3 regions of the Agrobacterium sp. DSM 25558 genome follow, and region 1 is predicted to be linked to each of the others. Evidence: predicted binding sites of a transcription regulator. Region 1 holds the regulator's gene; each other region holds the start of a gene.
The links. Region 1 encodes PhoB, which activates phosphate uptake and scavenging genes when phosphate is short. Its sites were predicted from a motif close to TGTCATNNANCTGTCAT; they were not measured.
Positions count from the first base shown of each region.

Region 1 (4,858 bases):
ATTTCGGATCAGCAACTCGGCTGGGTCAAGCAACTGACCGATGCTGGGCAGCTTGCGAAGCAGTTCAACACCGGCATTTTCTTCAACGGCGCATCCAGCCGTCCGGAAGCATCGGGTGTGGGCGTCGCACTGATCGGCTCCTTCTATATGATGATGATCGTGCTGGTGCTGTCGCTGCCCATCGGTGTCGCCGCATCCATCTATCTGGAAGAGTTCGCGCCGAAGAACCGTCTGACGGATCTCATCGAGGTCAATATCAACAACCTCGCTGCCGTTCCTTCGATCGTTTATGGTCTGCTCGGTCTGTCTGTCTTCATCAACTTCCTGGGTTTCCCGCGCTCGGCCTCGCTGGTCGGCGGTCTGGTGCTGACATTGATGACGCTGCCGACCATCATCATCGCCACCCGCGCGGCGTTGAAAGCCGTGCCACCATCCATCCGTGCTGCGGCTCTTGGCCTTGGCGCATCGAAAATGCAGACGATTTTCCACCATGTCCTGCCGCTTGCCATGCCCGGTATTCTCACCGGTACCATCATCGGCCTGGCGCATGCCCTTGGCGAAACCGCTCCCCTGCTGCTCATCGGCATGGTCGCCTTCGTCGCGAATTATCCGACAACACCCATGGACCCGTCTACGGCCCTGCCGGTGCAGATTTACATGTGGGCGAACGAAGCAGAACGTGCCTTTGTCGAAAGAACATCTGGCGCTATCATCATCCTGCTCATGTTCCTCATCGTCATGAATGTTGGCGCAATTCTGTTGCGTCGCCGCTTTGAACGGCGCTGGTAGAGGGAGCTAAGGCTATGAACATGTTGTCGGAAGCAGCAGTTGAAAAGGCGCTGGACAAGAAAATGAATGAAGTTTCGTATAAGATGATCGGCAAGGACGTTTCCGTCTATTACAGTGAGAAACGTGCCCTTTACGATGTGAACCTCAACGTTCGCGAAAACACCGTTACAGCTCTGATCGGTCCGTCCGGTTGCGGCAAGTCGACGTTCCTGCGCACCTTGAACCGCATGAACGACACGATCGATGGCTGCCGGGTCGCTGGCAAGATCACGCTCGATGAAGAAGATATTTACGATCCGATCATCGATGTGGTGGAACTGCGGGCCCGCGTCGGCATGGTGTTCCAGAAGCCGAACCCGTTCCCGAAGACGATCTATGAAAACATCGCCTATGGTCCGCGCATCCACGGTCTCGCCCGCAACAAGGCGGATATGGACCAGATCGTAGAAGCCAGCCTGCAGAAGGCCGGCCTTTGGAACGAAGCGAAGGATCGGCTGCACGAATCCGGTACCGGTCTGTCCGGCGGTCAGCAGCAGCGTCTTTGCATCGCCCGCGCCATTGCCGTTTCGCCTGAAGTCATCCTCATGGATGAGCCTTGCTCGGCGCTGGACCCGATTGCGACTGCCAAGGTCGAGGAGCTGATCCACGAACTGCGCGCAAACTATACCATCGTCATCGTCACCCACTCCATGCAGCAGGCGGCCCGCGTGTCTCAGCGTACCGCCATGTTCCACCTCGGCCATCTGGTCGAAGAGAACGATACCGACAAGATGTTCACCAACCCGGATGATCAGCGCACGCAGGACTACATCATGGGTCGCTTCGGCTGATCCCATTGTCTGTTGTGTGATGAGACATCCACGCCAACCCGCTTGAGCCTGGTCAGGCTTGCGGGGCGGCGTCACGAAACTGGAGAATTCGACCATGCCGACACATTCCCACATCATGTCCGCCTATGATGACGAGCTGAAGTTCCTCACCCGCCGGATCGCCGAAATGGGTGGCCTTGCCGAACAGATGTGCGCCGACGCCGTGCGTGCGCTCGTCAATTCGGACTCCGCCCTGGCGCAGAAGGTGATCTCGGACGACACCATTCTGGACCATGCCGAACGCGAAATCGGCGACAAGGCGATTGTCACCATCGCAAAGCGCCAGCCAATGGCCGCAGACTTGCGTGAAGTCATCGGGACGCTGCGCATCGCAGCCGATCTCGAACGCGTGGGCGATCTTGGCAAGAACACCGCCAAGCGTGTTCTGGCCGTTTCCGGCACCGGCGTTCCGCGCAAGCTGGCGCGTGGCATCGAGCATCTCTCGGAGCTGGCTCTGGTCCAGCTCAAGGAAGTCCTCGACGTTTACTCGACCCGCTCCGTAGAAAAGGCCCAGGCCATCCGTGAACGCGACGAAGAAATCGACGCGATGTACACATCGCTGTTTCGCGAACTGTTGACCTATATGATGGAAGACCCGCGCAACATCACCACCTGCACGCATCTTCTCTTCTGCGCCAAGAACATCGAGCGCATCGGTGACCACGCCACCAACATCGCCGAAACCATCTACTACATGGCCACCGGCAGCCAGCCGGAAGGCGAACGTCCAAAGGACGATAGTTCCAACACGCTCGGCGCAGTCACCGAGTGAATTCCTTATAAGACTGGCGGAGTCCCTAGCCATGGTGCCGAAAATCGCAGTTGTCGAAGATGAAGAGGCGTTGAGCGTTCTTCTTCGATACAATCTGGAATCCGAAGGTTACGACGTGGATACTATACCGCGTGGTGACGAGGCGGAAATCCGCTTGCAGGAACGCACACCGGATCTTTTGATCCTGGATTGGATGCTGCCGGGCGTTTCCGGCATCGAGCTTTGCCGCCGTCTGAGAATGCGTCCTGAAACCGAACGGCTTCCGATCATCATGTTGACGGCACGCGGTGAGGAAAGCGAGCGGGTGCGCGGTCTGGCCACCGGTGCCGACGACTACGTGGTCAAGCCCTTCTCCACGCCGGAACTGATGGCGCGCGTCAAGGCCATGTTGCGCCGCGCCCGCCCGGAGGTTCTGTCTTCGGTTCTGAAATGCGGTGACATCGAGCTGGATCGCGAAACCCACCGCGTTCACCGCAAGACCCGTGAAGTGCGGCTCGGACCAACCGAATTCCGTCTGCTGGAATTCCTGATGGTGTCTCCCGGTCGAGTTTTCTCGCGCTCCCAACTGCTTGATGGCGTATGGGGTCACGATATCTATGTGGATGAACGCACTGTAGACGTCCATGTCGGCCGCCTGCGCAAGGCGCTCAACTTCTCCAACATGCAGGATGTCATCCGTACCGTACGCGGCGCGGGTTATTCCATGGAAGCCTGATATGGGGCAGGGAGCATTGGTTTGCTCCCACCAGAAAACCGAGATACGTCATGCTAATCTAAATATAACACCGCTCCGAAAGGGGCGGTGTCTTGCGTTATCTTGTCCCGTGAAAGTACCACAAAGCCCTTTCGGGTCGGGCTTTTGGGATCGATATGAAAAGCCCGTCAAACCCTAAATTGAAAATTTCGGAATTATAGGTTTGACTATAGGGCGATAACCGTCTATCAATGGCTCATCGATCTTTTGCTTGCTGAGCTTTGGTTACCGCGCGATTAGCACCGCGCTTTGAACTAACCCTTCCTTTCAAAAAAATCGCTGTACTCGCACGTAGGGCTTCTGTCCTGCGATCTATAACATATGCTTTGAAAGGGTTCATTATGACCACAGGCACAGTAAAATGGTTTAACTCCACCAAGGGCTTCGGCTTCATTCAGCCTGACAACGGCGGCACAGACGCATTCGTACACATCTCCGCTGTAGAGCGTGCAGGTATGCGCGAAATCGTTGAAGGCCAGAAGTTGAGCTACGACCTTGAGCGCGACAACAAGTCGGGCAAAATGTCTGCTTGCAACCTGCAGGCTGTATAATACGGAATCTGCTTTCCATTGACCACGGATGTACTGGCACTGTTGAAAGCATGAGACCAATCGAGGTCAGGCAGGTTGCCTGGCCTTTTTTTGTGCCGCTCGGCGGCCAAGCGCTTGAAGGTATTGCATCGTCGAGATGCACGAATACGCTTCAGGGACTAAATCTGCGTATCGTTCTTTTTAAAAAATCGATTCCGATTTTCAGTGCGATGCGGTAAGAAGGGAAATCCATGTCTGACGCTCACAGCAAATCTCGCAAGCAGGCTGAAATCGCCTTCGGTGCCACGCAATCGCAGTTTTTTGCGCGCGGCCGTGCCGTTGATGAACTCAACTCCATTGCCCAGGCTCGCGACGAAAAGACCATCCGGTTGCGCGAAGCGCGGCTTGCGAAAGAACTGGACGACAGCATGAAGCCCGCAATCATCCCAACGAAACGCGCCAAAAAATCCTGACCCCCGGTCGGCGTGACGCATCAACTGGAATAGAGATTTGAGAAACACTAGAAATATCAAGAACAACGAAGTTTCCGAACGTCGCGGCGCTGCCGCGGAAGCCAAGGCCGCTCTGTTGAAGGCCTATCGCGAAGCCAAGGAAGCTGCCGCACCGACGCTCGAAGCAAAGCAGGCGGAGCAGATTGCTGTTGCCGAAGCACGCAGAGCGCGTCAGGCTGAACGAGACGCGCAGAAGCGCGAGGAAAAACGTCGCCTTGAGGCAGAGGCCGCAGAACGCGAAGCCGAGCTTGCAGCTGCAGCAAACGCTGAAGAAGACGCCCGCAAGGCGGCTGAAAAAAATCGTATCGCCCGCGTCGTTGAAGACGAAGCGGCCCGCAAGGCAGAACGCGACCGTCGTTACGCCAACCGCAAGGCCCGCCAGGGCTGAAGCATTCACCCGGGATCCAGCAGCCGTTCATGCGAAGGGCTGCGATCCGGCGGGTTGGATCATCTCATCGCCGTGCTGCTGAAGCACGTTGCGCCCTGCGGCTTATGCCGCAGGCAGGCCTTGCACCTTGCAGAAATCGTCGAGGACGTTTCCAACGAAATGCCTCTCCATCTGCCGTGACATTCTCTCACAAAATATAATAGCTATGTGACTGTGAGACACAGTGCTGGATGGATGACATGAA
Region 1 is NZ_FMUD01000014.1:62,679-67,536, reverse strand. It holds gene pstA (phosphate ABC transporter permease PstA) at 1-789, shown strand, start outside; gene pstB (phosphate ABC transporter ATP-binding protein PstB) at 804-1,619, shown strand; gene phoU (phosphate signaling complex protein PhoU) at 1,714-2,430, shown strand; gene phoB (phosphate regulon transcriptional regulator PhoB) at 2,462-3,145, shown strand; gene DSM25558_RS13595 (cold-shock protein) at 3,526-3,735, shown strand; gene DSM25558_RS13590 (hypothetical protein) at 3,966-4,187, shown strand; gene DSM25558_RS13585 (DUF6481 family protein) at 4,225-4,614, shown strand.

Region 2 (4,858 bases), on a different contig from region 1:
AGAAGCTGGTCGCTGAGGCGCAAAGCGCATTAAAAAAGGCCAAGGCCGATGACAGCATCTTCTTGAAGGCTGAGGCCGCCATGAAGCCACCGGCAAGCGCTCCGGCTGCAGCCAAGAGTAAGACAGCTGATGCGTCTGCGCAAACGGCATGGATTCCGATCGACGGTCAGTTCACGCTCGAGGAGGACTTCGTTGCGACACCTGAGAAGCAACAGGCTGTTGCGAGGGCCAACGAGCACCTGAAAAAAGGCGAACGGTCGAAGGCAGTCGAGACGTTGCGGCTTGCTGGCATCGATGTTTCCACAACCATTGCTGCGTTGCCTCTCAACCAAACAATAACCGGCGTCGATGATGCCGCCAAGCTTCTCGACGAGAACAAGTTCTATGAAGTAAACGCCAAGCTGAAGACGGTCGAGGACGGGCTCGTTTTCGACACCGTGGCGGCTTTCGACACGCCTGCTCAATAGGACCTGAGTTTTCCTAGCGACGTGTCCGGGCAGCAGCCTGGACCGTCGTTCTGAATGGGCTTGCGTCGTAGGAGCAACACCGGTCTATGCTATTGCCGACAATAAGTTACGCTTCAATCGCCAAGCCAAAGAATAGAGCTAAAATTTCAGAACGGAAGTATACATCATGGCAGAACTCGTTGTAATTGGATTTGACGATTTGACAGAGGCCGAAAATGTCCTGTCAAGGCTTCGTGGGTTGGGAAAAGAGTACTTGATTGATCTGGAAGACGCTGTTGTCGTCACGCGTGACAACGAGCGGAAAATCGACATCAAGCAAAGCTTTAATCTCACGGCGCTCGGAGCGAGCTCAGGTATGCTATCTGGCGTTATCTGGGGAGGCTTGATCGGACTGTTATTCCTTAACCCATTGGCAGGGCTAGCAATCGGCGGAGTAGTTGGAGCTGGGACTGGCGCACTAGCAGGCTCTTTGAGCGATTATGGTATTGATGACGACTTCATCAAGTCGCTAGGCGAGACCATTCCCCTTAACAGCTCAGCGCTTTTCATTCTTATTCGCAAAGTACAGCCTGACAAAGTGATGGCAGAGTTGCAAGATGTCCGAGGTCGGCTGTTGAAGACCTCTCTCTCCCCACAACAGGAATCAAAATTACAGAGGTTGCTGTCTGACCACTATTCACCGTGACGCCGGAATCGTCATGGTGTCCAAACGCGCACCGTTTCCATTGATGGCAACAGCGATGTGGTTAGCTTTGTGGGTATCGACGCCGACGATAATGTGATCCATTGAGTGGCTTTCCGTTAGAATGACCCAGACACCGATCGAAAAGAACAGGACTGTGATGGTACGCTGACCGTTAAGCTCCTATGAAGTCACATCTCGGCCGGTGTCTGGGCAACCTGATGGTCGACATCCAGCGAGGATGCCACCGTGAAAGCTGGCGTCTCTGCCCCCATTGGGAACCGATGGTTTCGGAGTTCATGTGGCATGCCTCCCACACATCTTTCACCTTCGGCAACACCAGTCAAAAACCGCAGCCTGACGTTCAGCGTACGGGAGGAAATTGCATTGGAATGTGCTCGCGGCAGTGGCATTCGTGCCATCGCATGGAAGCTATGTCGAACGCCCAGTAAAATCTTGCGCGAGATCAGGCGCAATTCGGCGACATGCAGCGGCGACTTCGACTACTGGGCCATTACCGCGCAGTGGCATGCTGATCGGGCAGCACGACGGCCGAAAGCCGCAAAGCTTGCAACCAACCTGGTACTTCGTGACTACGTTCATGACCCGGCTCGCCGGCCTCATTGGAACCCCTGACGGCATCGCCTTTGAGGGTCCTGTCGTGGTATGGAAAGGGCGGCGGGCCGTTCATCGGCGAACTCGACGCTGGTCCAAAGCCTGGAGTCCCGAACAGATTGCGCGGCGTCTGAGACTGGACATCCCTGAGGACCCGGCCATGCGAATCAGTCACGAAGCCATCTATCAGTCGCTTTTTATCCAGGGCCGCGGCGCTCTGAAGCGAGAATTATTGGCCTGCTTGCGCTCTGACGGTCGCTGCGCTTACCCCGTGAACGTGCTCGCAACCGTGGCAAATCCTTTCTCGGGGATGCATTGATGATCAGCGACCCTCCTGCGGAGATCGGCGACAGAGCTGTACCTGGCCATTGGGAGGGTGATTTCATTCTGAGTCTCGGCGTTCAGCGATAGGCACGCTGGTCGAACGAACAACTCGGTTCACGATGCTTCTACACCTGCCACGTATGGAACGCCACGGGTTGGAAAAGTCTGTTAAAAAACGGACCAGCCCTTGCTGGGCATGGTGCCGAAGCGGTCCGTGATGCGATCGCCGATATCATCATGGAACTACCGGCGCATCTGCGCCGATCCTTGATTTGGGATCAGGGTGCCGAGATGGCTCGGCACGCACAGCTTCGGACCGACACTGGCCTCTATATCTACTTGTGCGAACCTCAGAGCCTCTGGCAGCGCGGGAGCAATGAAAAACACCAATGGCTTACTGCGACAATGCTTTCCCAAGGGTACGGACCTGAACAGGCATGGGGCAAATGAACTCAGAGCTGTCGTACCTGCGCTCGACACCAGGCCCCGCACGACGCTGGACTGGCGCACCCCTGCAGAGGCTCTCGACGGACTGCTCAAATCAGTTGAATCTGCCTTGGACGCCCCCGTCCGAGTGATGCAAAGGGACACCGCCATGAGCAACGCCGATCATGGAGATCCTGCTCAAGGGCATCGAGGACAACGCCAGCATGCGCCGTCCTGCTCGCCCGCCATCCAATGATGCGATGAGCGAAGACGTCGATGACAAGGGCCACGTAGCAAAGCCCGGCCATGTGGCGAGTGGATTGAGAAGCGCAGATGCGCTTCTCCTGCCCGAACCGTACGTGCACATTTTAGCGCATACGGCTCTCTATATATCGAAGATAATCTTGGCGAACGACATCATCGAGCGGCACAAATCTCTTGGTTCCCGACATGCGAGACGCCGTACTGATGTCGGTTCCGCACATTCACCTCAATGATGGTTACTGGGATTTTAGACTGTCGCAAAAGTGTAATCTTGGACTCGTATGGGTACATTGTACCGGCTGAGAGGGGTGCTGCCAGCAATCCTCTAGGCTGCCCCCTACGCCTATGATCATCCCGGATCATGCGGCCAGCACGAGGATCTGATGGCATGACCCAACTCTCGCAGAGCATGTTCCCGACGTCCCAACTGGAGGAAGCCGATGGCGATGGCCATAACGACACAGACAATGCGACCATGGGCGAGATTATCTCGCGTCGCTTTTCGCGCCGCGGCCTTTTGAAGGGCTGTCTTGCCGTGTCGGCTATCTCCGCAACGGTCAGCCCACTCGCGCTGATGACGGCCGACAATGCCCGCGCCACCTCCGGCTCGGCCTTCTCTTTCCCCGAGGTCGAGGCCGGTGTGGACGAGAAGCATCACATCGCTGAGGGTTACGACGCCGATATACTGCTGCGCTGGGGCGACCCGCTCTTTGCCGATTCGCCAGCCTTTGACCCGAAGAACCAGACGCCGGAAAGCCAAGCCCGCCAGTTCGGCTATAATAACGACTATGTCGGCTTCGTTCCGCTCAACGGCTCATCGGAGCACGGCATCCTCGTCGTCAACCACGAATATACTAACGAACACCTGATGTTTCCGGGTATCGTGAAAGTGGTGGAGAAAGACAATAAGAATGAATCGGGCAAGACGGTGAAGGAACTGGAGATCTCGCCGGCCGACCGGACGCGCGTCGATATCGAAATGGCCGCACATGGCGGCACCGTGGTCGAGATCCGCAAGGACGGCGGCAAGTGGCAGGTGGTCCGCGGCGGCGCGCTGAACCGCCGCATCACCTCAACGACCGAAATGGCCATCTGCGGTCCGGCTGCGGGCCATGCCCGCCTGCAGACCGCGGCCGACGCCAGCGGCACCAAGGTCTACGGCACGATCAATAACTGCGCCGGCGGCGTCACGCCTTGGGGCACCTATATCATGGCCGAGGAAAACATCCACGGCTACTTCATTGGCGAACTGCCGACCGATCATCCAGAAGCCGCCAACTACAAGCGTCTGGGCCTGCCGGAGGGCACCTATGCTTGGGGCAAATTCCACGAGCGCTTCGACGTGTCCAAGGAGCCGAACGAGGCCAACCGCTTCGGCTGGATTGTCGAGGTCGACGTAATGGACCCGATGTCGGTGCCGAAGAAGCGCACCGCCCTCGGCCGCTTCAAGCATGAGGGTGCCGAGTCGATCGTCGCCAAGGATGGCCGCGTCGTCTTCTATCTCGGCGACGACGAACGGTTCGACTATGTCTACAAGTTCGTGACGGCGGGCAAATTCAATCCGGACGATCGGGTGGCCAACATGAACCTTCTGGACGACGGCACGCTTTATGTCGCGAAGTTCGCCGAGGACGGCACAATCGCCTGGCTGCCGCTCACCCATGGCGTCGGTCCGCTGACGGAGGCCAATGGCTTCAAGAGCCAGGCCGACGTCCTGATCGAGACCCGCCGCGCCGGCGACCTTCTGGAAGCCACCAAGATGGACCGTCCAGAAGACGTTGGCCCAGATGCCGCCAACGGCCGCGTCTACGTCATGCTGACCAACAATAGCAAGCGCAAAGGCGACGAGATCGACGCCGCAAACCCGCGCGCCAAGAATGTCTTCGGACATATCATCGAGATCGCCGAGGCCGATGGCGACTTCACCGCGACAACGGGCACTTGGGAAGTTCTGTTGAAGTGTGGGGACCCCTCCGTCGCCGATGTCGGCGCGACGTTCTCGACGGAAACCACGAAGAACGGCTGGTTCGGCATGCCGGACAATTGTGCCGTCGACGCAGATGGTCGCCTCTGGGTGTCC
Region 2 is NZ_FMUD01000017.1:36,750-41,607, reverse strand. It holds gene DSM25558_RS15395 (YfdX family protein) at 1-467, shown strand, start outside; gene DSM25558_RS15390 (DUF1269 domain-containing protein) at 634-1,152, shown strand; partial or broken gene DSM25558_RS15385 (IS30 family transposase) at 1,381-2,647, shown strand; partial or broken gene DSM25558_RS15380 (IS3 family transposase) at 2,645-2,830, opposite strand; gene DSM25558_RS15375 (PhoX family protein) at 3,167-4,858, shown strand, end outside.
Region 2: a site for PhoB is predicted at 3,032-3,048, ahead of DSM25558_RS15375 (PhoX family protein). Genes of this name have one in related genera too.

Region 3 (4,858 bases), on a different contig from region 1:
TGGACCGGTTTCGAAAATTGCGGTCGTGTTGGCAACGGGTGCAAAGGACCAGTTGTCGTCTGCGGCTGGATTGATGGTGCCCTGGCTGATGATGTAGCGCACGATGACATCGCGGTTGGTGTCAGGTGCAACGAAGATGATCTTGTCCGAGGCGATACCGGGGAACTTGCCACCGCCGCTGGCGCGGTAATTGTTCGTCGCCACGACGAATTTCTGTTCGCGGTCGATCGGCTTGCCTTCGAATTGCAGGCCGACGATGCGGTTACTGCCAGGGTTGATCGACTTGCCATCCTTGTCGAACTTCGGCGGCTTCGACACATCGATCTGATAGGTCACGCCGTCAATGACATCGTAGTTGTAGGACGGGAAGTCGTTGTTCAGGAGCGGTGCGTCCTTGGCACCTGCTTCCACCGTCTTGAACATGCCCGCCGACATTTCCAGCCAGTCTTTGACCTGCGCACCAGTGATCAGCACGGCCTGAACGGTGTTGGGGTAGAGGTAGAGGTCGGCAACGTTCTTGATGGCGATGTCACCGGCAGGGACATCGGTGTAATAATCCGCACCGCCGCGTCCACCGGACTTAAAGGGAGCCGCCGCTGAGAGCACCGGCAGGTCCTTGTATTGGCCCTCCTTCAGCATGTCCTTGATGTACCAGGTCTGGGCGTTGGACACGATCTGAACGGATGGATCATCCGCGACCAGTGCGAAATAGGAATAGAGCGGCGCGGACGTCTTGCCCACGGGGCGGCGGACATAGGCCAGCGTTGCTTCGTGATCCGTCTTGACGGCTGCGATGATCTCCGGCTTGTCCTTCACGTCGGCAACGATCTTGCGGTTATCATCGCGATGGTAGATCGGGCGCGCTTCGGTGGTGAAGTCCACGATCTTCCAGTTTTTGCCGTCTTTTTCCAGCAGCAGATCGATAAGGCCCATATGCGAGCCCCAGAAGCCGGCCATGACGGCAGGCTTGCCCATCAACGTGCCTTTGACTGGATCGGCACCTTCGATGCCATCCCAGGTCTTGGGGCCGGGGAAGACGAGATGCTGGTGACCGGTAAAGACGGCATCGATGTCTTTGACGCCAGCGAGATAGAGCGAGGCATTTTCCATGCGGTCGCTCTGGCCTTTGCCTTCGATACCGGAGTGGGACAAAGCGATGATGATATCGGCACCCTGTTCCTTCATGACCGGGACCCAGGCTTTGGCGGCATCGACGATATCGCGCGTCTGTGCCTTGCCTTCGAGGTTCTTGGCGTCCCACATCATGATCTGCGGCGGCACGAAGCCGATGATGCCGACCTTGACCGGGCTGGTCGCACCGGAGCCGTCCTTGATCTGTTTTTCGAGGATGACATAGGGCTTGAAGAAGAGGTCGTCTTGTTTGGGGTCGGAAGCGAGCTGGCCATTTGTCAGGTTAGCGCAGACATAAGGGAAGCTGGCACCGCCCAGCGTGTTGAACATGAAATCGAGCCCGTAATTGAACTCGTGGTTTCCAAGCGTGCCGCAATCGTAACCCAGCACGTTCATGGCGTTGATAACAGGGTGTTTGTCACCGGCTTTCATGCCGCGCTCGTAAGCGATGTAATCGCCCAGCGGGTTGCCCTGAAGGAAATCGCCATTGTCGACCAGCATCGAATTTCCGGCCTCAGCGCGGATGCTGTCGATGATGGAGGCGGTGCGCGCCAGGCCCAGCGTGTCGTTCGGCTTGTCGGCGTAATAATCATACGGGAAAACGTGGACGTGAATATCCGTCGTTTCCATGATGCGCAGATGCGCCTGGTTGCCCTGCGCACGGGCTGCAAACGGGTGTAGCATGACGAGCGCGGAGGAGGCCGCGATGCCGCCCAGCAAGGAGCGGCGCGTGATGGGATGAAGGCCGATAAGCGAAGACATGGAAACACCTCGAATGAATTCAGGCTGTACGAAAAGACCGCAGCCTAAAGCGAATTATCGAGGAGTCCATCATCAAAATAACAGGGTTATGACTTGTCCCTGAATTTTAAACCATCTGGTAAAAAATCATTTCATCGTGCCAGTGTCGGTTTCACGTCCTCGTGGAAAAAGCGGAAGTAGGAGGAAAGCTGCGCCAACGTGTTTGTCGAAAGTTTTAGTTGCAGACCGAGCCGGTTCATGTGCTGCCACTGCACCGTGCCTTCTATGAAGCCGAGGTCGTCACTCTGCACCTTCACCCGGCTTCCTTTGGCGGCGGCGAAAGATCCGTCCAGCTCCAGCGCCATGCCGGTGGCCGAAAGATCGACCACGCGGCCTGTCACCGACTGATTGAAATACTGAACTGTACCGTAGATACGTGTCTGGCTGCGGCCTGCGCCGCGGTTTTGCATGTTCAGATTACCGGTCATATAGCGCTCCCCAATTGTTTCCCTGTGCCAGAATTGCACGGAAGATTTGAAAGCCGTTTATGATTTTCGGTAAAATTACGCGCAATTCAAAATTCAGCTACGGTCGATCCGGCATTGATAGCAATTGTTGCGGGCGGAGCGTACATGCACATAGGCGATGTCGTCTCTGGCAAGAAGCTCTTGCGCATATGTCGATATCCGGTCGGTCGGCGTTACCGCACCCGTGCCGTAAACGATGCGGTCATTGAAACCGTAGCCGCGGACGATGTAGTCCGGGCTCTCGAGCATGGGCGGGAGAATTTCCTGCGCTTCGTAATGGCTGCAAGCCTCGGCATGAATAAAAATCGGACCGGTTTCGGCAAATGGTTGCAGGTCAGGAAATGGACGGTAGGCCAAGAGGAGCATGGCTTCGCCGTCCTCTATCTGACCGAGGCACACACGGCAGGGGTAGGTTCCTGCTGCGATCGAGTGCTCCGGTTTCTGGCCGTTGGCATCTGGATTACCATTGCGAAAGGCTTCTGCCTCGGCGGCGTCCATGGCGGTAAATACAATCTTGGTCATAGCGGCTCCTTTGCGTTGCTTGTTTGTCGCTATGCCTTTCAAACATTCGTGTATCCACCCGTTTCTTGCGCCAGCAGGCAACTACCCCATTGCTTGTGCCGTTCAGTTTAGCGATCAATCAAACGTCCTCATTTTGGAAAGTTGACGTAAATGCTGCGCAGGTTGATGACCGCTACCCTGGTCACCGTTTTTTCTCTCACGATACCTGCCGCCCACGCGCAAACAGCGCCTGCGCTCGATGATTTATCCGACGAACAGTTGCAGCAGACGGTGAATTTCGTCATCGGTAACGCGATTTTTAGCCTCTACCATGAGGCCTCACGGATGCTGATTTCCGATTTTTCCCTATCGGAAACGGGAGCGGGAAAAGATACGGCCGATCAGCTGGCGGCAACGATGATGCTGGAGGCGAATGAGGAGTGGCTGGATACGGCCATCGTCAATGCCACGGATAGCTGGTATCTCGCGCGCTCCGCACCGGCTCTGCCGGACCATAATACGCCGATTTATTCGGCACTTGTTCCCAACAAGACGCGTGACAGCCAGATGGCCTGCCTGATGGTGGGCAAGGACGCCGGTGGTTATGGTGATCTGGCCGATATGATGGGACTGCCCAAGGCTGAGTGGAAGGCTTGCGAGACGGCCTATCCGCAAACCGTTGCCTATTGGAACGAAACTCTGAAGCCGCATGCGGCCAAGGCGGGGACCACAAAGTTTGTCACCAGCTATGAGCCGGCCCGCGATCCGTTTCTGGATATTTACGCGACCATCGTAAAAGAATCGAAGGTACTGGACCTCATCGCGCGCAGCTTTAGCGCCTATGATCTCAAAGGTGAGGTCAAATTGACGGCCCGCACATGTGGACGACCGGATGTCTACTGGTCAGCCGAGAAGCGCGAAATCACCTATTGCTACGAAATGGCCAAGTTCCACGGCGAACTCATCGCTGCTCATCTTGCGGCTGGCGGTGCGGAGAAAGAAAGCGAGCCGGCGAAAGAAATTCCGACGGCTGTGAATTTGGGGCAAGAGCTTTAAGAGAGCGTAGCTATCTTGATCTAAGCAGCCCGTGAAGCTTTGCCCGATGGGCAAAGCAATTGTTTACGAGGGGAGTGCGCGGTGAGCGCTCAGCCCCGTCTGGATATTTCCAGAAATTCACTGTCCGTCAAAGGCTCGACCCACGTCTCGTAGGTGCTGACAGGCGAAAAGCCCATCATTTGGTAGAGCTGAAGCGCGCGGGGATGGTCCAGCGTATTGGTGGAGACCGTGACCCGTTGCGGATTGTCCTGCCATGCCTGGTAAAGGGCCTGCAGCAGGAACCATTTCCCCACGCCTGCACCGATCGCCTCTTCCATCAGGCCGAAATAGGAGAGATCCGTGACCTCTTCGCTGGTCTTGAACAGTTCGAAAAAGCCGGCAGGCGATCCATTCATATAGAGAACAGTCACGCAGCTTCGTGGGTCACGCAGAAGTGCTGTCAGTTCGGCATCGTTCATGCGCATGCGGGTTTGCCAATGCCAGCGCTTTCCAACGCGCCAGTAAAGGTAGCGATAGAAATGCAGCGGAATGTCAGTGGTGCGCATGATCGCGGTCTGGATATTGACCGGCACCGCAAGGCTGACCTTGGGCGCGGACGTCATTTCCAGCTGGGTGACATTGGCCTTGATTGGCCCTTGGATAGGAGTTGGGACCGGCTCGGCGGGTCCGGTGGCAATGGCAGTATCCGGCTTGGATCCCCATTCTGCCCATGAGCCGTCGTAAAGCGAATTGTCCGTGTGGCCGAGCGATTCCAGCGCAAGCGTGATAACCGCAGCCGTCACGCCGGAGCCACAGCTGGTGACGACCGGCTGTGTGAGGTCGATGCCCGCATCCGATATCATCTTGCGGATCGTCGGCAGGTCCTTGAAGTGGCCGTTTTCGGAAAAGGCGGTGGCGGGCAG
Region 3 is NZ_FMUD01000042.1:15,306-20,163, reverse strand. It holds gene DSM25558_RS24295 (bifunctional 2',3'-cyclic-nucleotide 2'-phosphodiesterase/3'-nucleotidase) at 1-1,893, opposite strand, end outside; gene DSM25558_RS24290 (PilZ domain-containing protein) at 2,025-2,360, opposite strand; gene DSM25558_RS24285 (DUF1203 domain-containing protein) at 2,454-2,921, opposite strand; gene DSM25558_RS24280 (DUF4344 domain-containing metallopeptidase) at 3,072-3,956, shown strand; gene sseA (3-mercaptopyruvate sulfurtransferase) at 4,046-4,858, opposite strand, start outside.
Region 3: a site for PhoB is predicted at 1,971-1,987, ahead of DSM25558_RS24295 (bifunctional 2',3'-cyclic-nucleotide 2'-phosphodiesterase/3'-nucleotidase). Genes of this name have one in related genera too.